DNA from 3 places in the Peribacillus sp. 05N428 genome. Region 2 is predicted to be linked to each of the others. Evidence: riboswitches for the same ligand, from Rfam matches in the RefSeq annotation. Region 2 holds a riboswitch; each other region holds the start of a gene.

The links. Region 2 has a riboswitch for preQ1 ahead of queC (7-cyano-7-deazaguanine synthase QueC). Riboswitches for the same ligand answer to the same signal wherever they lie in the genome.
Region 1: another riboswitch for preQ1. It lies ahead of queF (preQ(1) synthase); the one in region 2 lies ahead of queC (7-cyano-7-deazaguanine synthase QueC).
Region 3: another riboswitch for preQ1. It lies ahead of AC1DIV_RS11920 (QueT transporter family protein); the one in region 2 lies ahead of queC (7-cyano-7-deazaguanine synthase QueC).

What each region holds. Positions count from the first base shown of each region.
Region 1 is NZ_JBFTMS010000010.1:153,164-161,489, forward strand. It holds gene AC1DIV_RS12400 (copper resistance CopC family protein) at 115-681, shown strand; gene AC1DIV_RS12405 (copper resistance D family protein) at 685-1,782, shown strand; gene AC1DIV_RS12410 (DsbA family protein) at 1,828-2,508, shown strand; gene AC1DIV_RS12415 (disulfide oxidoreductase) at 2,508-2,951, shown strand; gene AC1DIV_RS12420 (YfmQ family protein) at 3,406-3,855, shown strand; gene AC1DIV_RS12425 (BA3454 family stress response protein) at 4,342-4,632, opposite strand; gene AC1DIV_RS12430 (EamA family transporter) at 4,727-5,563, opposite strand; PreQ1 riboswitch class I at 5,715-5,760, shown strand; gene queF (preQ(1) synthase) at 5,865-6,365, shown strand; gene AC1DIV_RS12440 (aspartate kinase) at 6,568-7,914, shown strand.
Region 2 is NZ_JBFTMS010000003.1:22,530-30,855, forward strand. It holds gene pgsB (poly-gamma-glutamate synthase PgsB) at 2-1,183, opposite strand; gene AC1DIV_RS03400 (hypothetical protein) at 1,971-2,186, opposite strand; gene AC1DIV_RS03405 (methyl-accepting chemotaxis protein) at 2,636-4,315, opposite strand; PreQ1 riboswitch class I at 4,500-4,542, shown strand; gene queC (7-cyano-7-deazaguanine synthase QueC) at 4,597-5,262, shown strand; gene queD (6-carboxytetrahydropterin synthase QueD) at 5,262-5,732, shown strand; gene queE (7-carboxy-7-deazaguanine synthase QueE) at 5,725-6,453, shown strand; gene AC1DIV_RS03425 (DUF4260 domain-containing protein) at 6,498-6,845, opposite strand; gene AC1DIV_RS03430 (TetR/AcrR family transcriptional regulator) at 6,897-7,466, opposite strand; gene AC1DIV_RS03435 (SRPBCC family protein) at 7,643-8,083, opposite strand; gene AC1DIV_RS03440 (SRPBCC family protein) at 8,126-8,326, opposite strand, start outside.
Region 3 is NZ_JBFTMS010000010.1:46,794-55,119, forward strand. It holds gene AC1DIV_RS11895 (YcnI family copper-binding membrane protein) at 1-172, opposite strand, end outside; gene AC1DIV_RS11900 (copper resistance CopC/CopD family protein) at 191-1,825, opposite strand; gene AC1DIV_RS11905 (cadherin-like beta sandwich domain-containing protein) at 2,134-3,627, shown strand; gene AC1DIV_RS11910 (PAS domain-containing sensor histidine kinase) at 3,687-5,312, opposite strand; gene AC1DIV_RS11915 (TVP38/TMEM64 family protein) at 5,429-6,085, opposite strand; gene AC1DIV_RS11920 (QueT transporter family protein) at 6,209-6,694, opposite strand; PreQ1 riboswitch class I at 6,701-6,745, opposite strand; gene AC1DIV_RS11925 (YbaK/EbsC family protein) at 6,918-7,439, shown strand; gene AC1DIV_RS11930 (CBS domain-containing protein) at 7,546-8,326, shown strand, end outside.

The DNA.
Region 1 (8,326 bases), on a different contig from region 2:
ATTACCTCCTAACACATATTAGACAGGACTAATGTGTTTTGTTATCATCATATTAGCAACGGTTAATATATGTGTCAATCTGAACAAATAAAATATTTATAAGGAGTCTGTGGGATGGCAAAAAAAGTTTCTTTATTATTTTTACTTCTCTTTACCTTATTCTCAAGTCAAGCACTGGCGCATACTGGTTTGAAGGACTCGACACCTAAAGATGGTGAAGTACTAACGAAGCCAATACAGGAACTGACTCTCATTTTTCAAACAAAAGTGGAACAGACAAGTAAGGTTAATGTTTTAAATTCAAAGGGAGAACCTGTTAATCTTGGAAATTTTGTAATTGAAGGTAATGAAATGTGGGCCACTTTCCTCCAGCCCTTAGAGAATGGGAATTATAAAGTGGATTGGGAGATCATTGGCGCGGATGGACATCCAATTGAAGGAGAATTTGCTTTCTCAGTGAAGGTCCCTGGTGATGAATCCTCAAATGATAACCAGGAGGAATCGGTACAAGAGGATCCTGTAAAAACTGAAGAGAGTAAGGAAACTACAAATACACCACCTGAACAGAAGGTAAAAGTTAAACAAAGTAACATTCCTTCTTACGTTATTCCGTCCATTGTTGGTGTTTTATTTGTACTGGCAGTAGGGAGTTTCCTATGGCTCGTGAGGAGGAAAAAATAGTATATGCTTACCTTGGGAATGATTAGTGAACCAATACTATATCTTTGTTTCTCCTTGCTTATAGGCAGTTTTGTTCTACGTCTTGTACCAAGTGCCTATCGTCCAGATATTAACGTACCTAAAGGTGTGTTAATGATTGCAACAGCAGGTATAGCCATTTTTTCGTTTATCCCTGTTTTGCAACTGATTTTGGTTCTACATCAGGATGTTGGATTAGGACAAACCTTTCAATCTGTCCTCTTTACTTTTGAGGTGGGAAAAGCATGGATTTTCACCTATATCCTTACGAATATATTATTTGTTTATATCGTTTGGTTTGATTATCGAAAGAAACTTTTATATACATACATAGGTATCGTTTTTACTTTTGTATTAATTCTTGCATTAGGTTGGTCCAGTCATGCCAGTTCCATAGAACAATGGAAAGGATTCCTTGCACATACAGCTCATTTTCTTGCTGTTACACTTTGGGTCGGGATATTAATTATAGTTAGTTGGTTTTCAAAAAATCATTTAAATTGGTTAAACTTCTTAAAATGGTTTACACCGGTAGCGATAATTTGTTTTCTTATAACGGCTATATCGGGACTATTCTTAATGAGCATCGTGATTGATTTTAATGATTATGCAAATGCTTGGATCCTTCCTTATGGACAAGCACTTTTAATTAAACATTTGCTAATCATTCCATTGTTGGCGTATGCCTTTATAAATAGTATTCTGATGAGAAAAAGGTTAAGAAAAAATGAAAGCTTTAACCCAATCCCTTGGACAAAATCCGAAAGTGTAATCGTATTCTTGATTTTTTCAGTAACGGCAGTATTAGGGCAACAATCTCCCCCGCATGATGTTGAAACGACAGTAGCATCTTCTGGAGTTTCTCGATTGTTTGACCTTTTCTATCAAGGAATCATAACGCGCGATTTGGAAATTGTCCTAAATATAGGAATTGATAGTGGGATGTTATTGATAGCCGGATTAATTTTTTTAGGGTTAACCGTAATGTCATACATAAAAAGGGCTCCTATTCTTTTGAGTTTCACGATGAGCGTACTATGCGTCGTAACTAGTTATTTAACTTTAATGGTTAGCATACAATAAAGTTTGAAAATCATTAATTAAAATACATATATGAGGTGAAATGAGATGAAAAGTAAAAATTCTAGTTTTAAAATTGCAGTTATACTCACTACTGTTATTTTGGCAATAATAGCTGCACTTGTTGTTATTAATAATTTGAAATCAGAAACAACCAATGAATCTCCCACAGGAAAAAAACCTCCTATTGAAGGACAGCCGACTATAGGAAAAGCAGATGCCACTATATCCGTTGTAGAATTTGGTGATTTCAAATGTCCATCTTGTAAGGCATGGGGAGAAACGGTTTTCCCTAAGTTAGTTGAAGATTATGTTGATACTGGAAAAGTGAAATTTTCTTATATAAATACACTATTTCACGGAGAGGAATCACAGTTAGGTGCAGTCGCAGCTGAATCAGTTTTTAAAAACTCTCCAGATTCGTATTGGGATTTTCACAAAGGTTTATTTAAGGAACAGCCAAGTCAAAATCATGATGGATTATGGATAACGCAAGAGAAAATACTTGAAGTAGCTGATGGTATACCTGGCATTGATGCAGATAAATTGAAGTCAGATATTGAACAGGAATCAGTGATGGAAGAAGTAAATAAGGATACAGAATTAGTGGAAGAGTTTAAAATAGAACAAACTCCTTCAATAGTGGTGAATGGTACTTTGCTAAAAGATCCTTTTGATTATGAAAAAATAAAAAGCCTTATTGAGCAAGAGCTAGAAGGTAATGAATAATGAAGGAAGATATGGCGGGATTCAATAGACAATTTTTTCTCTATTTAGCATGGCTTGTTTCAACAGTGGCTACGCTAGGGAGTCTTTATTTTAGTGAAATCCGGGGTTTTATTCCATGTGAACTATGTTGGTTCCAACGCATATTAATGTATCCTTTAGCTTTAATACTTGGAATTGGCACCTTTCAAAATGACTCATCAGTAAAGAAGTTTGTATTGCCTATGGCGATTATTGGGTGGTTTATTTCTTTTTACCATTACTTGATACAAAAAGTTCCGAGTTTTGCAGGAATAAAGCCTTGTGTTAACGGTGTGCCATGTAATGCCCAATATATTAACTGGTTTGGCTTTGTAACCATCCCATTTTTAGCCTTAACGGCCTTTACTTTGATTATTGTTTGTATGGTTCTCGTGAAAAAGCAAAATATTAAAAAAAATCTTTAATATTGCCGGTGGAAATGTCAGTAATGAAGCAGGGGATGAATTGAGTTAATTTCAAAGATAATTTCCTTTATTTTGTTTAAACGTACTTGAAGCTGCTTAGCCCATTTTCTAAATGTACAGAGTTTGGCTTTGTCCTAATGGCTTTAGCTAGAAAACTATGTTTTACTTTTAGATCAAAGGTTCCTCCTGAATAAACATATTAGTTGTATATAAAAATCCATTTTTGTAATCAAATGATTCAAAAATGGATTCTTTTTTTTGATTTAGTATACACTTTTAAATAATAGTTTGATTATCTAATGCCCTTCTTCGAGAACCCGTTAGTTTAAGTACAGCGGTATAACTAATGTGAAACGTTAATAGAACGGACACATCTACTAAGAAAAACGGTCAGCCCCTTTTGATATAATAAGTGATATAAGAATTAATTTATAAATGTAGCGGAGATGATGAATTGACTTTGCCGGTTTTGATTTTGACAATTATCTTAAGTTTGTTAAAAATATTGGTTTCCTGTCTTCCAACCGATGCAGTTAATTGGATTATCAGCAAATTTAAAATACACGCAGAAATTAGTGGCGGGAATGCGATCGTAACCTTTGACGGAAAACGTTTAGAAGGTGAAGAAAAAATTCAAGTTATTAATTATTTTAATAAAGCTAGGTTTTTGAAGAAAAATCATATATTCCCAGGGAACGAGCAATTGTTTTTACATCCAGAGAACAGCGGGACTCCATTGGTCATTGATACTAAAAGAGGCAAAAAGGATGTTAGGTTATTTGTATATATTTACAGCGACCGTGTGGATGTAGTTAAACAGTACAGGAAGAAGCTCATTTCTTATAGTCTGTTTTCCGATAGCCTCCAAGAACGTTCCATGCCATTAATAAGAAATTTAGTTTAATAGAACATTAAAAAGACGGTCCTTAAAAGACCGTCTTTGAGTTTGCAAACAAAAGGGTTCTAACTAAAATTTAAAACAAAGTTGATTGGAACGGAAGATGCGAGACTCCTGCGGGAAAAGCGAGTCCAAGGGAGACCCCGCAGGCGCAAAGGCACCGAGGAGGCTCCTGACCGCCCGCGGAAAGCGAGTGCCTGGAGTGGAAATTAACGGTTAAATTGTCTACAGCTGAGACGCGCCTTTAAAAGACCGTCTTTTTAAAAGACTTTTATTATATAATCCCATTTCAATTGGGAATTTTTTCATAATAAAAAATTCTAGTACACAAACTGACATCTTAATTTTAGTGTCTTTTGAATAATAATAATTAAAAGTGTTTTTAAGCAGGAGGGAATTGCTGCAAGAGGGTCGTTAATCGTGCATATGAAAAGTATTTTGAATAGTATTTAAGGTAAAAAAAAGCAGGTATCTATTGCGATGCCTGCTTTTTTATGCTTTCCATTGTTTTTCAACTTGATGAAGGGCTTGTTGTAAAATTACTTCATGATCAGTACCCGGTTTAGTTAGGACGTTAGTTTGATAAGATTTTCCTTGGAAATCAACTGTTACTGTAACTTTTACCATTATGCATCTTTCCTTTCCTGATTCAGAATTAAATGAGGTGGTTGTACCTATTTCTTTTATACCCGTGGCAGAAGGATAATCAAACATTTCAAAAGCAGTAAAATCGAGAAAGTTAATATTCAAAATTATCTGATATTTTTCAGGAGGTGTCAACACTTTTTTTTTTGACCTACTCTATTTTCCGGTTAAATAAAAAACGACCTGGCTTAAATACATGACAGCCAGGTCGTTTTTATTATACGAACTATATTTATATTTTAGTTAAAATAATACCGATTAATGCCGCTAGAACACCGGCAATTTGATAGGTTTTTAGTTTTTCCTTGAATATATAACATCCAGCGAATACGACAACCAAACAGTTCAGGCTGACGACAGGGAAAATGATGCTTGCGATGCCGGTGTTCAACGCAAAGAAATAACATCCATAGCCTATCATGCTTAAAAAGCCTACTAAGGAACCGATTTTGACTTCCTTTAGCTTGATTTTTTCTTTTTTAAAGGCTAGAGCCGAAAGAAGATAAAGCATTCCGCCTCCATACATTGATACAAGGATATCAAGGGAGTTTAAATGAAGACGTGTTGATGTCGTCATAAGAATGCCGAGCACACCAAAAGATAAGATGGAGAGTAATGTGTGCATCATCCATGGGACATATTGATGATTACCTTTTGCATTAGGTGTATATTGGATGACTAATGTAGCGATAAACATGCAGGCGATTCCACTCCACTGCAAGGAAGAAATATGTTCGTGAAAAATTAAAGCTGCACAGAGAATGGGGAATATGGCATTCGCTGCGATTAATGGAGATGTCAAGCTTGCCGGACCCTTTTCAAAGGCGCTTGCCATCTGGATGTTACCATTGGCGTTCAGTACACCAATTGCTGCACCAAGCATGATGGACAGCCATTTCATCTGCAAACCATCCATTAATACTCCATAAACAATGGACAAAATAAATGCTGAAAAATAAAAGAAAAATTGGATATGTATCTTGGAATACCCTTTTCCGCTGCTCCATTTAAAAATGCTGTTATTGATTCCGAAGCATAAACTCGTGATGAGTGCTGCAAAAATCCACATTGACTTAATCTCTTCCTTCGTGTAGGATAAACTTCTTCTACATTTTAAGCTGAATGCCATCAAGAATCAAACCAAATTTAAAATGTATGATTGACAGATTAGATTATTTTTTCTATATTTACTATGACAATTTTAAAATATTTCCCGATATACGGGAGAGGTTCATAGCATCACCCTCTTAAAAAAACTATGGCTTTGATATTTTTCGCGAATCAACCATATCTTTGAGGAGATATGGTTTTTGTTATATAGAGGCCCATTTTATGAATCTCCCTGAAATGTGGGATTAGGAGGACTTTTCATGTCTGGAAGAAAAGAAGAAGAATTAAAAAAAGATATCACACTGCTTGGGAATCAAGGAACAAAATATACATTCGACTATGCTCCTGAAATCCTTGAATCATTCGATAACAAGCATCCGAACCGGGATTATTTCGTCAAATTCAATTGCCCGGAATTCACTAGTTTATGTCCGATCACGGGCCAGCCGGACTTTGCTACCATTTACATCAGCTATATTCCCAGTGTGAAAATGGTGGAAAGCAAGTCTTTGAAACTTTATTTATTCAGCTTCCGCAATCATGGTGATTTCCATGAAGACTGCATGAACATCATCATGAATGATTTAATCGAATTGATGGACCCTAAATATATTGAAGTATGGGGCAAGTTTACACCAAGGGGCGGAATTTCCATCGACCCTTACACGAATTATGGGAAACCAGGTACGAAGTATGAGGAAATGGCGAATTACCGCTTGATGAATCATGACTTATACCCGGAAACCGTGGATAATCGCTAAAGAATGGAGAGACAATGGGCATATGCCCGTTGTCTTTTTTTTAGTTATAGCTAATTTCGATCAGTGGTTCTGTCATTCTGTCCTTTTTAAAAGTACAAATGTCCTCCTATAATGGAATTTCCACTTGATTGTTTCGAGAAAAAGCGTAATAATAGGGAGAGTTAATTTTGACAGAATATTTACGAAAATAGGGGATGTCGAGATGAAAGTTGCAAAGTTTGGTGGAAGTTCACTTGCGTCAGGTGAACAGTTGAGGAAGGTATTCGAAATTGTTGTTTCTGATCCAGAGAGGAAGATTGTGGTCGTTTCCGCTCCAGGAAAACGCAATTCCGATGATATAAAGGTAACGGATTTATTGATTGAAGCTGCGGAACAGCAGCTGCGCGGGGATAACGGAGAGCATTTGATAGAAGATGTTGTATCCCGCTATGCGAGCATTGCTGCAGAGTTGGATATATCCGAGAGTGTCATCACAGGGATTCATGAAAATTTAATGGCACTGCTGCATGCAGATCAATCTAACCCGAAGCGCTATCTGGATGCCTTGAAGGCCGGTGGCGAGGATAATAATGCGAAGCTGGTCGCAGGTTATTTCCAAAGCCTTGGAGTGGAGGCGCAGTATATCAATCCGAAGAAGGCAGGCTTGATCGTAACGGATGAAGGTGGATTTACCAGGGTGCTGCCAGAGTCTTATGATCGGTTATATGCTCTGCGTGATGAGCCAGGAATCGTTGTATTTCCAGGATTCTTCGGATATACGTTAGATGGTGATGTGTTAACCTTCTCAAGAAGCGGTTCCGATATTACGGGTTCGATTCTTGCTAATGGGGTCAAGGCTGATTTGTATGAGAACTTTACGGACGTGGATGCCGTTTATGCGGTGAATCCAAATGTGGTTTCCAATCCGAAGGGAATCCGGGAACTAACCTATCGTGAGATGCGTGAGCTTTCTTATGCAGGTTTCTCGGTATTTCATGATGAGGCGCTGATTCCTGCATTCCGTGCGGGAATACCTGTCCATATCCAGAATACGAACAATCCGGCGGCACAAGGGACCCGCATTGTGAATACACGGGATAATACGAACGGGCCGGTTATTGGGATTGCGAGTGATAAAGGATTTTGCAGTATTTACATTAGCAAATATTTGATGAACCGGGAAGTTGGTTTTGGCCGGAAACTGCTGCACATCCTCGAGGATTATGGAGTTTCATATGAGCATATTCCATCAGGCATCGATGATGTGACGCTTATTCTTAGGCAGGACCAGATGAAAGGGGATGCCGAGAAGAAAATCATTTCCCGAATCAAGAAAGAGCTTCATGCCGATGAAGTGAATGTGGAGCATGATCTTGCCTTGATCATGGTTGTAGGGGAAGGAATGCGCCATAATGTCGGTACAACGGCAAGAGCGTCAAAAGCCTTGGCCGAAGCAAAGGTGAATATTGAGATGATCAACCAGGGCTCTTCGGAGGTAAGCATGATGTTCGGTGTGAAAGGGCACAACGAAGAGACGGCAATTCAGGCATTATATCACGAGTTCTTTTGAGTATGAGCGTTTAGGGACCTCCTTTTAGAAGGGGGTTTTTTGCGATTAATCTTTTAATCACTAAACATACCTTTTTATCTGGTTCTTTATGGTAGTGGCAATGACTGTGTGGGGATAATCATTACAAGCTAACAGACGCGCTGCAGGGTTCAGTGCGTCTGTTTTAATTTAATACCCATATGACAAGTGGCAAATGCAATTGGAGGAGATCGGAGTTGACGCTCTTGAAGCGGATAAAAAGGGGGGTCCAACCTCATACATATCTTACACCAAATTATAAATGATCTTGCTGAATAAAATCATGTTTAGAAAGCATCCTTATCACCTAGTTAAATACTTCTATATAATACAAAAAAAGAATGTAGGAATAAGTTCTATCTATATGTGATTGGAGTGTAAGGCACGAGGCTCC
Region 2 (8,326 bases):
CTTAACTTGCTTTTTGCTTTGTTTTAGATTTCATGAATGCTTCAATTAATGGTTCCGCTGCACCGTGAATATTCCCGACACCGTAGACGATGCGATTTTTCATCAATGGGCGGAGACGGGCCACGATTTCTTCAGTTGACCAGTTTTCTAAATCCCAATATTCTTTAGTATCCAATTTACTTTGCTCGAATACCCTTGTAATCGGTGATGTGGTTTCACCAATGGCAATGACGATTTCAGATTTTATGTAAGGCAATACATCTCTTGCAAACTGCTCAGTACGGTCCACACGATCGGCACGGCAATTCATGATGACGATAGGAGGTTCTGTGCTGTATCCGAACGTATTGACACGTTCCCATATGTTCAGCGTCGATGATGCATCATTTGCAGCAAAGCCATTGACAAAGAAAGTTGGCTGGATGGGATCTCCGAATTTGGTGATCCGCATGGCACCTGGATCGGGATGCGCATTCAACATGCCGCGAAAAGCCGTTTTTTCATCAATGCCCAAAGCTTCAGCAACGGCCAAGGCCAGTGATGCATTATCAGGAAATACCATATAGTCGAATTCACGCAGGAACTCTTCCGATATTCTGGAGTTGTCTGCAACGATTACTTTTGTGTTGCGTTCTTTGGCAATTTGCTTGAAAAAGTCCAAATATTCACTTTCGATGGTTATTAAGTGACCATTATGGGGAATGGTAGCAGTGAAGGCTTCAGCAACCTCATCCAATGTCGGTCCCATGACATCCATATGGTCTTCCAATACATTCACGATGACCCCAATGTTTGCCTGGATCATTTTGTTTTGAAAGATTAGTTGATAGTCAGGCTGTACGGCCATGCACTCACAAACCAGTGCTTCCGTGCCTAAGTCGGCAACTTCTTTAACTACACGCCGTTGTTCTCCTATGTTGGGTCCTTCCGGGCGTCGTACAATCGGTTTTTCCTTGTCGGTAAACCAATAGATCATTCTTGCTGATGTTCCGGTTGTTTTACCTACTGTTTTGTATTTAGCTTCCTGGATCACACCTGTAATTAGACGCGTTACAGTCGATTTCCCTCGAATCCCATTCACATTCACACGTACCGGGATGGAGTCGAGACGCTTCTGATGGCGTTTTTGTTCAAAAATGCCATAGCCAAGCAAAAAGATCGCACAAATAAATATTGGTGCCATTTTTTAACCTCTCTTTTTTTCAAATATTTGAATTACTGAATACACACTACATGATTTTAAACTTAATAGGCAAGAGTCAATTATTCTATCGTAATATAGTTATCGTCAGCTTTTTCAAATATATGTATATTAGAGTGTAATAGTATCTAATGGGATAAATTGTTTTATGAGTACAAAGATATGGCTGAAAATTGAGGGAATCGAGGTTTTATTACACTAAATTATGGAAAGTTTAATAAAAACCTATTTTGGTCAGAAGCAAAATAGGTTTATGAGTATTTGAACCTAATTCATAATGGCTATATTTGAATAATAATTAATTTTTAAAAGTGAGGTTTATTACAGTTTATTAATTGTTTATACCCATTGTTTGACATAAACGTTACAATTTTTATGCATTTGTCATTCAATGTGAAATATTGCATCTAACGACTCAATTAGTTGAACTCTTTTGAATATGGATAAAGATGAGTAAAAGAACACATCTCTTTTTTTTAAATATTTTTCGGTTTTTCCTTGGTAATACCCAGGGGTCTATAATTGAACTTTTACCTAAAACATGAAATAAACTAAAGTTAACCCATTTCTTTTAAAAAATACCTAGTTTCTTCTATAAATATAGTGTTTATAGAAGAAGGAAAAATAAAAAAGCCCAGAAGCATATCTGAGCTTTCGGCTTATATATTGTAAATGAATGTAATGGTCACGGATCTCCGTTAATCATGGAGATTTAACTATTGTGGGTCTTGAGTTACAGCTTGGGTAGCTGATAATGGAAGGAATCAGGTTAACTGGATTTCTTTCTGTCAGAAATCTCAAGGTTGGAGCCCTTTTTACCGCCATCAATCACATAAAGTCTAGGAGCTAATCTCCTTCTTTTTCCTTGATTGTCAGGATTCATCTTCATATAATTTTCGTATTCTTTGCGAAAGAATTCTTCGGTTTCCCGTTCCAGTGCTTTTCTTTCTTTAAAATCTGCGATGAATTTGAAAAAACGTTTCATATGAATTCCTCCTTATGGGGTTAAAAGGTCTTAGTTTAATAGTAACATATCGTTGGTGTAGTTTAACCTTTTTTTACAAATTTGGAGTGGAAAATATGTTTTTGTGTGAATAAAGTTGTGAATGGTTTGATTCGAGAGAAAGCATGCAATCGATATTTACTGAGCATATGGGCCCGTGCATGGTGTTGAAAGGAAAGGTCTGGATTTGCAGGTATTGGAAGTAATCATTATTTCAGTTAAAATATTCCTTTGATTATATTCATTATACACTAAATATTCTGAAAACAAAGGAAAATATTCACTTCCAGCCGCTTTTGATAGATTTGCTTTTTTAATGGTTCATTATTTTGTATAGTTATATATTCCCCGAATATACGAAAATGAAACAACACTTATAATAGGAGAAAAAAAGCAAGTTCCCGCATTCAAGCAGCGGGAACTTGCTAGTGTCATAATTGGAATTTCTTAACCTGTGCAGTCAGCAATTCTGCCGAAGATGCAAGTTCACTGGCATGATTCGTGATTTCATCCATCGAAGAACTGGATTGCTGAGCGGAGGCGGAGACTTGTTCGATTCCTGCCGCGGACTCTTCAGAAAAGGCAGCGATATCTTCGATAGCCTGATTGATTTTTTTGCTATTTGTGGAGATATAGTTCAATTCTTCGGTAATATGCTGTATTTTCATTTCCATATTCCCGACAGAGTGATTGATTGTTTCAAAGGTTCGGCCTGTGAGTGTGATCTGTTTCGTGCCTTCATCCACTTGAGTATAACCATCTTCCAGGGAGTGGACGACTGTTTTTGAACCCGTTTGAATGGCGGAGACAATATTGGTGATATCCCCAACGGAGTGTGTGACCTCTTCAGCGAGTTTCCGCACTTCATCGGCGACGACGGCAAAGCCCTTGCCATGTTCACCAGCACGAGCGGCCTCTATGGCTGCATTCAGCGCCAATAGATTGGTTTGATTGGATATATCTTTGATGACCTGCACAAGCTGCGAGATTTGCTGTGATTGAGAATCGAGCCCTTTCACTTGCTCTACGGCATTTTTGACAATCCCATCAATACTTTGCATCTGTTGGACTGAACTGCGCATTAAAGCGGTGCCGTCCTTGGTCAAGGAAAGGATTTCGGTTGAACTTCTAGCCACATCCGCTCCTTCCAGGTGGGCCAACTCGATCCTGCCGGTGAAATCATCCATCATGCGAACCATTTCGGCTGCCCGGCTGGCTTGTGACTCCGAACCTTCCGAAAGTTCATACATCGTAGACGCTATTTGCTTGCTGCCCTGCTGCACTTCATTTGCTGATTGAGTCAGATCCTCGCTTTGGTTGGTAACGGATTGCGAAATAACGAGCATTTTTTCGATCGTATCACGAAGGTTTTTCTGCATTAGGTTGGCGGAGACCGTTAATTCGCCCAGTTCATCATATGACTTTTGCTCCAGGGGCTCATGATTCAGCTCTCCGTCAGCCACCATTTTCATCCTGTCCCTAATTTTAAGGAGGGGGGTGGTAATGAGGTTGGCAGTAACAAGCGCCAGCACAAGGCCGATAAGGACTGCTGCAATGGATAAGATGATACTTGTCGTCTTGACCGATTTCCCGCTTTCGATGACGGTTTTACCTGAAGCGACAATCAATTCCTCGCGTTTAGAAGCAAGCTCCTTGAAACCCTCCATTACTTCATTGCTGATTGGCGCCACTTCATTTTTGAGTATCTCTTTAGCGCGTTCTTCATTTCCTTTTTCATACTGGATAAATACCCGTTCTACAATCATCGTCCTCCAATCCACGCTCTTCTCGATCAATTCCTTTGTTTTATCAGAATCGCTTAAGGCTAGGAGTTCCTCCTGGATGACCTGGCTTTCTTCGGTATATTGTAAGAACCTTTCTTTATAACTCTCGTCGCCATATAGAATATAGGCCCGGACGAATGCGGTTCTTTGTGCTAGATTATATAGGAGCTTTTCGTCTTGGATAAGAAGCGGAAGTTCCCTTTCGATGATATCCTGTGAGTATACCAGTGACTTGTTGCTGCTATAAATGTTGAATGCTCCTAAGATGACACATAAAGATATGATGAGTGAAAATGCCACCAATACCTTTGCTTTAATGCTTTTCAAATTATTGGACCCCTTTATCGATATTTTATTCACTCTTTTTATCGGATTTTTAATGTGATTTTTAAGTAATGAAAAGTTAACCAAATTTTCCACCAGGTCTAATGTTCACTTTATATAAACATCTTGATTTCTTATCATTTTCAAGTTACTATTGACTTGGAAAAATATAATATTCCGCGTTATGGCGGAAGAGGTTCTAGCTACCCTCTCAAAAAAACTAAGGAGAAACAGTGCTCTATTCTTAGGGTGCTGTTTTTTTCCGTAAAAAGGAGTTTTATAGAATGAAGAAGAAAGAAAAGGCAGTGGTTGTGTTTAGCGGAGGGCAGGACAGTACGACGTGCCTGTTTTGGGCATTGGAGAGATTTGAGGAAGTGGAAGCGGTGACGTTCGATTATAATCAGCGGCATAGCTTGGAAATCGAATGTGCTCAAAAAATTGCCAAGGAATTGGGCGTGAACCATCATATCCTTGACATGTCGCTGCTGAACCAACTGGCACCGAATGCATTGACAAGAAGTGATATCGCAGTGGCGGACGGAGAAGAAGGGGAGCTGCCGTCGACGTTCGTACCAGGGAGGAATTTGCTGTTCCTTTCGTTTGCCGGAGTGCTTGCGAGTCAGATTGGCGCTAAACATATTGTCACAGGTGTTTGTGAAACGGATTTCAGCGGATATCCTGACTGCCGCGATGTATTCATTAAATCGTTGAATGTGACCTTGAACTTGTCGATGGACCAGTCATTCGTGATTGATACGCCGCTAATGTGGCTTAATAAAGAGGAAACATGGGAGCTTGCTGACCAGCTTGGCGCATTCGACTTTGTCCGCGAAAAGACCCTGACTTGCTATAACGGAATCATCTCCGATGGCTGTGGAGATTGTCCGGCATGTAATCTGCGGAAAAAAGGACTCGATGACTATGTAAGCAGACGGAAGGTGCTTTCATGATGTACGGTTTTAAGATAGTGGATAAACTCCAGAAAATAGATGAAGATATCCAGCGCAGCCAATTGAAGTATACAAACAAGAGGGTTCTCGTGAGTAAGGAATTCACCTTTGACGCGGCGCACCATCTGCATGACTATGAAGGGAAATGCAAGAACCTGCATGGCCACACGTATAAAGTCATTTTCGGATTGAGCGGGTATACGGATTCACGCGGGTTGATGATAGATTTTGGTGACATCAAGGATATATGGAAAAATGAAATCGAAATCCACCTGGATCATCGTTATTTGAATGAAACCCTGCCGCTCATGAATACAACAGCTGAAAATATGGTTGTCTGGATCTATGAAAAAATGGCCGAAGCCCTTTCATTAAAAGAATATGAGGGTGCTAGAGTCGAATTTGTTCGACTGTACGAAACGCCGACAAGCTATGCCGAAGCCAGACGGGAGTGGATGGAAAGTGAGTAAACTCCCGGTTATGGAAATCTTCGGGCCGACCATCCAAGGAGAGGGAATGGTCATTGGTCAAAAAACCATGTTCGTTCGGACGGCCGGCTGCGATTATTCATGTTCCTGGTGTGATTCCGCATTTACTTGGGATGGCACAGGTAAGGAAGATACCGTTCAGATGACTGCCGATGAAATATGGGATGAGCTGAAGCGAATTGGGGGTTCCGGTTTTTCCTTCGTGACGATATCTGGGGGAAACCCGGCCCTACTGAAAAACCTAAACGGCTTGATAGCGATCTTACATGAAAATAAAATGAAAATTGGTGTCGAAACACAAGGGAGCCGATGGCAGGATTGGTTTCTCGATATTGATGAACTGACTATCTCACCTAAGCCGCCGAGCTCTGGAATGAACACGGACTTTACGGTGCTTGACCAAATCATCTCGAATCTTGCCAATCGAAATCCAGAAAACCATGTTTCATTGAAGATCGTCGTCTTTAACGAGGAAGATTATCAATATGCCAAACATGTACATGGGCGGTACCCGGATATTCCTTTTTATCTGCAGGTCGGCAATGACGACAGCAGGACGGCGGATGATCGTCAATTGATCAGCGGCCTATTGAAGAAGTACGAAGAGTTAATTGATAAAGTGATAGCGGATGATGAATTGAATGATGTGAAAGTCCTGCCCCAGCTGCATACCTATATATGGGGTAACAAGCGGGGCGTGTAAAGTAAAGGCAGTGTGATGTTTAATCACACTGCCTTTTAAGCTTATTACAACCTTTGCATGTGTGTAGCTTTGAAGGATGATGTGTATTTTAGGCCATATCCAAATAAGCGATCCATTCCTATATGTGCGGTCCAAATTAAACCAATCATCATCCATGCATCCGACTTTAGGAATATGGCTAACAAAATCATGAAGATGGAAACGATATAAGTATGGAATGCGTTATAAACCTTTGCTCCAATCCGATCATCGATCAGATAGGCCAGCATGGAAACATCAGGGGACAAAATCAACAAAAGGAAAATCCACCAGCTGAATTCATATAACGAATAGATATAAATCACCGCTAAAAGGACCATAAGTCCTTCAATATGAAGGAATTTCTTCACCATTTCATAACCTCCAAAGTTTAATTGACCATTGGTCAATAGTGTCCGAAAAAATTATATGATGTTCTTGGTGATATTTTTTACATGAAAATAGGCTAAACCTTTTACATCTTGATAAGATAGCTCAGAATTAATATAAAAAGTTATGAATCCGTGAAGAGAAAGAAAAATCGACCAAATGGATGCAGGATTCAGTTTGTTGTCCGTTAGATCCGTCAAGGACTGGATTAGCTTTTCGTATGTTTTATTAGAATCGAATTGAAGTAACTGCTGAATTTCTTTTTCCTTCGATAAAAACATGATGGAATAATGATTCTGTTGGGTTAAACCAAACTCCAAGAAGCACAATAAAATCTTTTCCATTTTTACAGAAGGGTCATTTTCCGACAGGATGATATCATCGATTAAAGAATTTAAAACGGAAAAATCCGTTTTCACTAAACTATAAAATATTTCCGCCTTGTTTTTAAAATGATAATAAATGGCTCCATGACTGCAATCCAATGATTTAGCCAATTGCCTCATCGAGACATTCGAATACCCTAACGCTGCAAAAAGGTTTCTAGCTTCATTCAAAACCATGTCCCTGGATAATTCTTGACCTGCCGATTTCCTTGGCGACATCTTGTCACCTCCTTATTAATTGACCACTGGTTAATTAGGATGATAGCTCACGGATTTTCAAATGTCAATTATTAGGTCGATTGATAAAGTACTGTTTTTTAAGTGGGATTTTGCCATTTGTTTCACCAGTGTTGCAAAGGATAAACCCCCAGTTTATTGAGGGTTTATGCAATTTATTAAAAAACTAATGATGCTCTCAAAGTAGTAACGCCATTTTCTAAATAACCCTTTAAACAGGTTAATGTATATACCCAACCTTCTTTTTGTCCGATCATTTTGTTTATTATTTCAGGGTCGTCTTCACTCAATCCAGATTCGTTCACTTCAATGATCGTACTCGTTTTATCCAACTCTTTTAGTGTAATGGTAACAATCGTTTCTTGATCATTTCCGCCCCATGCAAACACGATTTTCCTATTTTCCTCTACTTCCAATACATGAATGACCACTTCAGCATCGTATTCGTTGTATCTCAATGTAGGCGTCCTGCCTTTTTCCCATCTTTCCGAACTTGATGAGAACCAGAAATTCCCGATTTTTTCAGGATTCACAATGGCTTCAAACACTTCATTAGCTGGCTTGATTATCTTAAATTTCGTGATTATTTGGGTATCCATTATTAACTCAACTCTCTTTCAATGTGTTTTTGTAGTTTCCGTTTAATTATCCCAGTCTACTGATATGGGCGGGAGGGTCCGTCCAGTTTCAAGCAAGCTCTTCAGGTTACTTAAAAGGGCTGGCCATCCATTATTCAAGCCTTCAAAGGTATTGTCATCATATACGAAATCCGTCTCCAATAGCTCCTCATGCCTAAGAATTAACTTCACAGTCGAATCGTCCATTTTCTGTAATTCAAAAGT
Region 3 (8,326 bases), on a different contig from region 2:
AAGTCACCTTTGTAGTGGCAGTTTCTTTTTCTACGGGTACTTTAATTGTATAAGTTTCCCACGCCTCAGGTGCAGATGAACTAGGCTTGACCGTAACGTGAGCATATGCTGAACCGGAAAAAATGAATAATGCAGCAAATGTAAAAATAAGTAGCTTTGAAATGTTTTTCATTTGTATAAATCCCTCCTATTATGAATTCCCTATGAAAATTATAAAATCAGCATTGATTGAATCCAGGCTTTCAGTCAATCCATGAACATGGATATTCCACTTTCCTGGCATGGTTAATATAGACTTTGATGTAAATGTCCCTGTTTTTTTCTCCTCCATTTGCAGCTTTATTTCACCACGTGGCGTATCCAATGGCTGCATCGTGATCGTAAGCTGCTCTATTTCAGCAATTGGCTTGCCTTCATTGGATAGATTTACTTGAATCAGGTTATCCCCGACTTCATTGGGCGTCACCATTAATGTAACCTCGTTATTTTCTTCAGTCCGTAACGTTTTTTCAATGGGGCCGGGAGAAGACATGGCAGTTTGGACATTTGTCAATAAAGCTGCAATGAGAAGGATGACGATTCCTAAACCAAACTCCATTCCCACACTATAACCAAGTTTTTTCGTTTGCTTTTTCCCTCTGAGAAAATGAAAGCCGCCTAAAACGATCATGATTAACATGAGACCGATTTTCGCTAGTAACAATTGGCCATATGTTGTGTTAAACATTGAATGGATAGTTGGTACATGCTGTAAACTGCTATAGATTCCGCTAATAATCAGGATGATTACAAACAGAAATGCCCATTTGGAAAACCTTTGAATGATCGACCAGTAAAAGGTTTTCTTATCTTCTTGGACTGCCTGCCGATCTGCAAGCCCAGGCAAAATCACCAATAAGGCCATAAGGCCGCCGAGCCATAAAGCCATGGACAATAAATGAAGGAAATCCATCAAAACGGCCAGAGCCTGATTAGGAACGGCTGCTGTATGTCCGGTGAAAGCCTTACAAATCACCAAGCTGGCAATTATGATGAATGAAATGAAAGGTAGTGATTTATTCAATGAGTTCTCGAGCATGAAATAAATTACTAAAAATAGAAGGAGCAATATTAGAATTTCCATGATCCAGATCGTCCCAAAGTTTGTAGCATTCAATACTTCCTTTATATAACTAACATTAAATGCATCGGTCCAACCTACGCCAGCATCGATCGTAACTCTTAAAGGCAGACTGCAGAAGATGGAAAATGCTAAACCAGCATATGAAAGCCAAAGGTATAGACGGGTTCTTCTGCTGGCTTCAAAAAGTCGAGAATCCTTCATTAGCGATAATCTGAAAAAAAGGATTCCGGTAAGGGCAGCGAAGCATATGTATTGTAGACTTTGCAGCATAACGTTGATGGAATTCGGAAAACTTTCATTCACTTCGGAATTATTTTGATCTGATAGGCCGGCCGGATCTCCGAATTGAAAGGGAATTGTTCCTTCAATGGGATGGCCATCACTCGAAACCACTCTCCATTTAATATAGTAAATCCCTTCATCGATCGTGCCCTTCCACTTAGCTTCCAGTATTTTTTCACTCTGTTCAGAGATTGTACTGTCTTGAGTTTGAATTTTGTCTCCATCTTGGCTGAATACCTCAAGCGAATGAAAAGCTGGTTGTATATTCTCGCTGAATTGAATGGTGATCTTTTCAGGAAGAGTATCCATCGCTTCATTCGGGCTAGGATTAGAGCTGATTACTGTAGCATGACCGGAAGCCATTGCCGGGTATAAAAGCAAACTGAATAGGCTGACTACCAGCCATAAATATTTTTTCATCTTGGTGTGCCATCATCCTTTCATCCGATTATGTAAGCCCATTATAAAAGGAAAATGTGAAAAAACAGTGAAAATAATTTAGTTATCTAAAGGCAGTTTAAGAGGTTCGCTAGAAAATGAGAACAATAAGTTTTAGTTTTGCCTTCCACTCCAGTATAGCCATAAATAAGTGGTGGGAATTCCACTTTGCATAAAGTTTATACCAAATAGGCATCCTCCTTTTGATATAAACTCCATTAAGAAATAATTAAGGTTCCTTTAGTAATCTGAGCCTATCATGTTTAAGGAATTTGGAGGGATAGGTTTTGATGAAAAAGGGATTAAAAGAAACAAGTGTGAAGGTGATCTTGGTTGGTTCCCTTGTGGGGATGGGAACATCCACTTATATGCCAGCGGCAGAAGCTGCGGAAGGCACTTCTGTCATTTTGGAAGAGGCACAAACGGTAAATAGTCTTTCAAAGCTAGAGATAGAGGGTATAGCACTGGATCAAAAGTTTACAGAAGATGTACACGACTATAGTTCAACAGTGGGGAATGATGTGGAAAAGATCACTTTGCTTGCAGCAAGCCCTAACGAGAATGCAGCCATATATGTGAATGGTGTCAAAATGACAGATGGTAAATTGAAGAATTTAACTCTTCAAACTGGCATGAATACGTTTGTAATCACCGTCAGCGATGGGGAAAATGAAACCGTAACCTATACTCTCAAGGTCGAAAAACATGAAAGTGATGATAACCTTTTAACATCGATTGGATTATCAAAAGGCTCATTAACATTCGATTCTAAAGTGACAGCTTATCATGCTTCAGTTGAAAATGAAGTCCAGTCGGTTACGGTAACTCCGACATTGAGTGACAGTAAGGCAATTGTAAAGGTAAATGGAAAGGATGCAACCAGTGCAGGTGTAAAGGTTACCCTTCCAGTCGGTAAGACAACGGTGAAGATAACCGTTACAGCGGAAAATGGTGATGAAAAAGCATATACACTTACGATTGCACGGGCTGCAGCCGCAGCAAAGGAAACGGAATCGAAAGCTGCTCCAAAAGAGGATGAAGTTCAAAAGGAACCCTCAACAGGAACGAGCAAAGCCCAACCTTCCTCGGATAAGGGGAATAAATCATCTTTACCATCAGCAGGATCCTCGGATAAGGGGAGTAAAACATCTTTAACATCAGCAGGATCCTCCAATTATCAAAAGCCAAGCAGTGGTGTCAGTCAAGTAACGAATGCACAGCAAATTGAAAGTATTTCAACACAAAAAGTGAAAACGGATTCTGTTGAGAAAGTAACGTCCGCAGATTCTTTAGGCGAGGAAGGCAATAATGGACCAGTGTTGAACAGCCTGACGGTATCATCCGGTGTATGGAACAAATCTTTTGAATCTAATGAGCATACCTATCATATCGAGGTCGATAATGATATTTCTTCAGTCGAAATGAATGCAACGACAAATGCCAGCGGAGCAACAATTGAATATGACGGTGCGAGCAGTGCAAAAGTGAAGATCAAGGATAAAGCGAAAACGGCCATTTCCGTTACTGTTTCAAAGGATGGGGAGCGTCGTACTTACGTCCTTGTTTTCGAAAAGGATATCGATGTTGAAATGGATGAGGAAGAAACCGTGGATGATGTCAAATCAAAAGAGGCGGAAGTTGAGGCAGCGCAAACGAGTACAGCTGGTATGACGGAGAGCGAAACATCCAATGATTCAGGAGGCCAGATTAATGGGAAACAACCTGTTGAGACGGTGTCATTCTTTGGGAATATAAAGGATTTCTTCACCTCCCTATTAAAATAGGATGGTTTTGAATCCAGCAAAAAAAGGACAAGGTTCAGGCTTGTCCTCGAAATTCATATTTATATGGGCAAAATGATTTGGACCTCGGTTCCTTGGTTCAGTTCACTGTTAAACCGGACCTTTCCCCGATGCGCCTCAATGATTCGGCAACTGACTGTCAATCCTAATCCGGTTCCTTTTTCTTTTGAAGAATAGAAAGGCTCTCCAAGATGTTTTATGCGGTTTTTTTCTATTCCGCTTCCATTATCTTTGATGGTGATGGAAAGGTTATTGTTCATTCGTTCGAAATCAACCCAAATGTGGTCGGCGGATGCCTCCATGGAATTCTTGAGCATGTTTATGAAAACTTGTTTTAATTGGTTTCCCTCACATAATAGAAGCGGTATTTCATTTTTGACAGATATTGATATTTGGGTGGGGTACGAGTCCGCCTCTGGTTTCAACAAGGTTTTGACATCATTCATCAGGTCGATGATTTGATGTTTGCTGAATGGAAGTTCCTGTGGTTTTGCCAGAACGAGTAACTCGCTTACAATAAGATTGATCCGGTCCAATTCACTTAACATGATCGTGTAGTAATGTTCATAGGGATGGTCGCTCTTTTTAAGCAGCTGGACGAAACCTTTTAAAGAAGTCAGCGGATTTCGTACCTCGTGGGCTACACTTGCGGCAAGTTCGCCGACTATCGATAATTTTTCGGTTCTTCTTAAGCGTGCTTCGGTTTCTCGAATTTGAGTGACTTCTTTAGCATAAGTAATGATTCCGACTAAATCCTCGCCAACCATCATCGGGACAAACGTACAAGAAAGTAAGATGGACTTCCCGTACTTCGTCAGGAATTCTATATCTTTCCCTTTTTTGATCCCCTTTTGGTTTTCCATGACATATTGGCATGATGTACGGATCAATTCCGCGTCTTCTGCTGAAAAATTCAAATTAATGAATGAGGCGCCATGTATTTCTTCCTGTTGAAAGCCTGTTACCGTTTCAAACCTTGGATTCACGGTCGTGATCATTCCATTTAAATCAAGCATCAGCATCGGATAAGGGTTGTGTTCAAACAATGATTTATAGCGTTGTTCGCTATCGAATAATTGATTCTCCGCGACAACTCTTTCAGATATATCCCTGCCAATGACGACTAAGCCTTTACGAGAACCATCTTCATTGAACAGGGGAACTTTAATCGTATCAAAGGTCTTGTGATTGCCATCGGGAAGAGGGATGATTTCCTCGCACCTAGTAATTTCCCCCTTTACCCACGTTTCTTCATCGGAAACTTCACAGTAGATCAAAGATTCTTTATAAAATTCGGAGTATTCCGCGAGCTCGCTATCTCTTTTTCCCTTATAATCTACATGCTCCAATTGAAATAATTGCAGCCCGAAGGTATTGGATTCAAGCCATCGGCCATCCCCATCCTTGAAATTAACGAAATCCACCATTGAATTGATGAGTGTGCGCCGACGTTGTTCCGCTTCTTTTAATCGTTTGAATTCTTCTTTTTTAGCTAAATAAAGATATAGAATTAAGCCTATTGATAAAAGGAAAACAATGCCTTCCGCCCTTTGGAGTTGAATGAAGACTTCTTTATTATGGATATTTGTAGTTAAAAAATAGTCGAATACGACTAATGTAAGAATCCCGGATAGGATATATATTGCTAAGATGGAGCGTTTGGACATGGAGATTCTCCCTGATTTTAAGACATTTCAAAGGTAAAATTACATACACATTTTAACAAACTATCGGAAAAAAATATATGCAGAATCTCTAAATAAAAAAACAGGGGCCAATGTGGTCACCTGTTTTTTCTGAAGAGGGTTAGTTTCTTCTTCTTTTTTGCACGCTTATAGATCATGAAGAATAGTAAGAAGAGGAGTGCAAGCGCAGCTAGCGTATATTGGTTCATTTCAACAGATAGCAGTCCATAGGGAATCAGTGATAGGAAGAAAAAGTATATAAGGTTGCCAAGTGCCGTCGCCAATAAAAAGTCTTTGAAAGTGATGGTGCTGACTCCAGCTGCCAAGTTAATTAAGCTTGTTGGGATAAGCGGGAAAATCCTGCCTGTAAACACGTACATGAAGCCATGCTCCACTACAGATTCTTGCCATTTTTCACCAATCTTCTTTAAAAGAAGCTCCTGAAACCAGTTTCTGGCTGCATAAAAAATGAATCCTGAGGCAACAACACTTGTAAACCAACTCCATAGATAGCCATATATGAATCCGAATATCGTGACATTGATGGTCAGGAGCAAAATTAAGGGGATGATTGTAAAAGAATTTTGTACAAACATCAATACGAATGTCACAATAAATGTAAGCAAAAGATTTTCCTTCAATATGCCAATAACAGAATCCAAATCACTTTTCCAAACCAAAGTGAACAGTTCTGCATTAGAGTATATAAAAATTGCGATTACAAGTAGACCGATTATGGTCAGGACTTTTTTCAAAGGGCCACCACCATTCTTACTAATAGTTTATCATTTTCGAGTTCAATGGTGAAAAAAAAGAGCTGCCGCATCATGCAGACAGCTCTTTTCCATTATAGTGGCTTAACGGCGCGAAGATTCCTTTTAAAGCCACTTTTCAAACTGAATTCTTTTGTTCATTCCATAAATGATTGGCGCTCCAATCAAAAGGACAACGAACTCACCGACAGCTGTAGTCATCCAGCTTAGCCAGAATGGCAAGCCAAAGGCAAGGTTCAGTTCAATTGCAATTAAAAACATTGTGAACGTGAAAAAGATAATCGTAGCGATCATACGTCCTTTAATGCCTTTTATGAAACGAGAAACATAAATGACAAGCAATAAGGCGAGCAGGGATTGCCCCACCCCAAAAATCAAATCATATGGCACCATCGGCGAAAAGAGCAGATTCGATATGAAGACTCCTCCAACGATACCGTAGATATATTTTTTATTGAATACAATCAGATGATTCAACATTTCCGGTACACGGAATTGGAACATCTCAAAAGCTATTGGTTTAAACACCAATGAGACCGCCACATACAAGGCAGCCAATAACCCGTTTATCACGAGTGTACGAACATTCATTTTACTCTCTCCCTAGTTTTTTATCGTGGGATGGTTACGAACCACGTGCAGGCGTTTACCCGATGATTAATAGTATCCCATGTAAGCTTGTTTCGTCAATTTGTAAAGAATGGTTTTAATTTATAGGTTTCCAATCAGATGAAGCAGCACAATTGGATTTTGAATTATTGCAATGAAGGATGATATTATTTCAATATGTACATAAAAAGGAGTGAATATTAATATGTCGATCGAAAGTGTCAAAAGCCATTTTAAACAATGGAATCGGGAAGGCGACGTAAAGGAGTTCGAAACATCTAGTGCAACGGTGATTGAGGCAGCGGAAACCATCGGTGTTATCCCAGCGCGGATTGCCAAGACCCTTTCCTTTAAAGGGGAAGGTGAACACGCGATTTTGGTCGTTGCCGCAGGGGACGCGAAAGTGGATAATAAGAAATTTCGTCAGACGTTCGGTTTCAAGGCACGAATGCTTTCACCTGATGAAGTGCTTGCACAGACCGGCCATGCAATCGGAGGCGTTTGCCCGTTTGGCCTGGCAAACGATTTAGCTGTTTTTCTTGATGTATCGATGAAACGCTTCGAGTCATTGTTTCCGGCTTGCGGCAGTTCAAACTCTGCAATAGAACTTACACTCGCTGAATTGTTTGAATATTCAGGTGCCAAGGATTGGGTAGATGTTTGTAAGGGGTGGGAAGAAAAGCGGAATGTGGATACGGCGGCAGGAAATGCAGTTGATGGCATTTGAAATGGGATGGAATCCACTACAGTGAACTTTATTTGCGGGGGCCTCATGCATTTCTTTTATTAAAGCGGAAAACGGGCAGAAAGTGTTCCTGATCGGAGGGTGAAAGATGTTAAATGGAAGCGAAAGAAAAAGCAATAGCAGCTATCTGAGTCTTAAAACTCTTTATGAAGAAAATATAACGGTTAAGAGCATTGCCCAGGAGCTTGAGTTTTGCCATAAAAACGATCTGGCGCTGGATATCCAGAAAGCAATGAAAAAAAAGAATTTTGATATATTGGCAGTCCAAGATCAAGGGGAAATCATCGGATATATCGAAAGGCAAGAACTAGGTGAAGGAAGTATTTCTGAATATATGAGAAACTTCTCACCAAGGGAAATGGTTTCGAATTCAACCCCTTTGATCCAGCTTCTCCATATTTTTAAGAATAAGACAAGGGTGTTCGTATTAGAGAATAATTCAATTAAAATGTTGATTACCCATGCCGACCTCCAAAAGCCTCCGATCAGGATGCTGATATTCGGATATATTACCTTATTGGAAATGAGGATGAGCGATATCATCCTGGATAGATTCGGCGATGGCAGCTGGTATCCAATGATCAGCGAAGACCGTTTAGAAAAGGCAACTGAATTATATAAAAGGAGAATCGATAAAAATGAGGATATCAATATAATAGAGTGCCTGCAAATCAGTGATAAATTCGATATTATACATAAAGATAAAGAATTGAGGCACTTCTTCCAAATCCCTTCGAAAAGTAAAGGGAAGAAGGATGCGAATGCCATCCGAAAATTACGGGATAAGATTTCCCATGCTAATGAACTGGGTCTGGACATGTCATGGATGGAAATCATCGAGGTTGTCGAGTCCTGCGGCCGACTGCTCG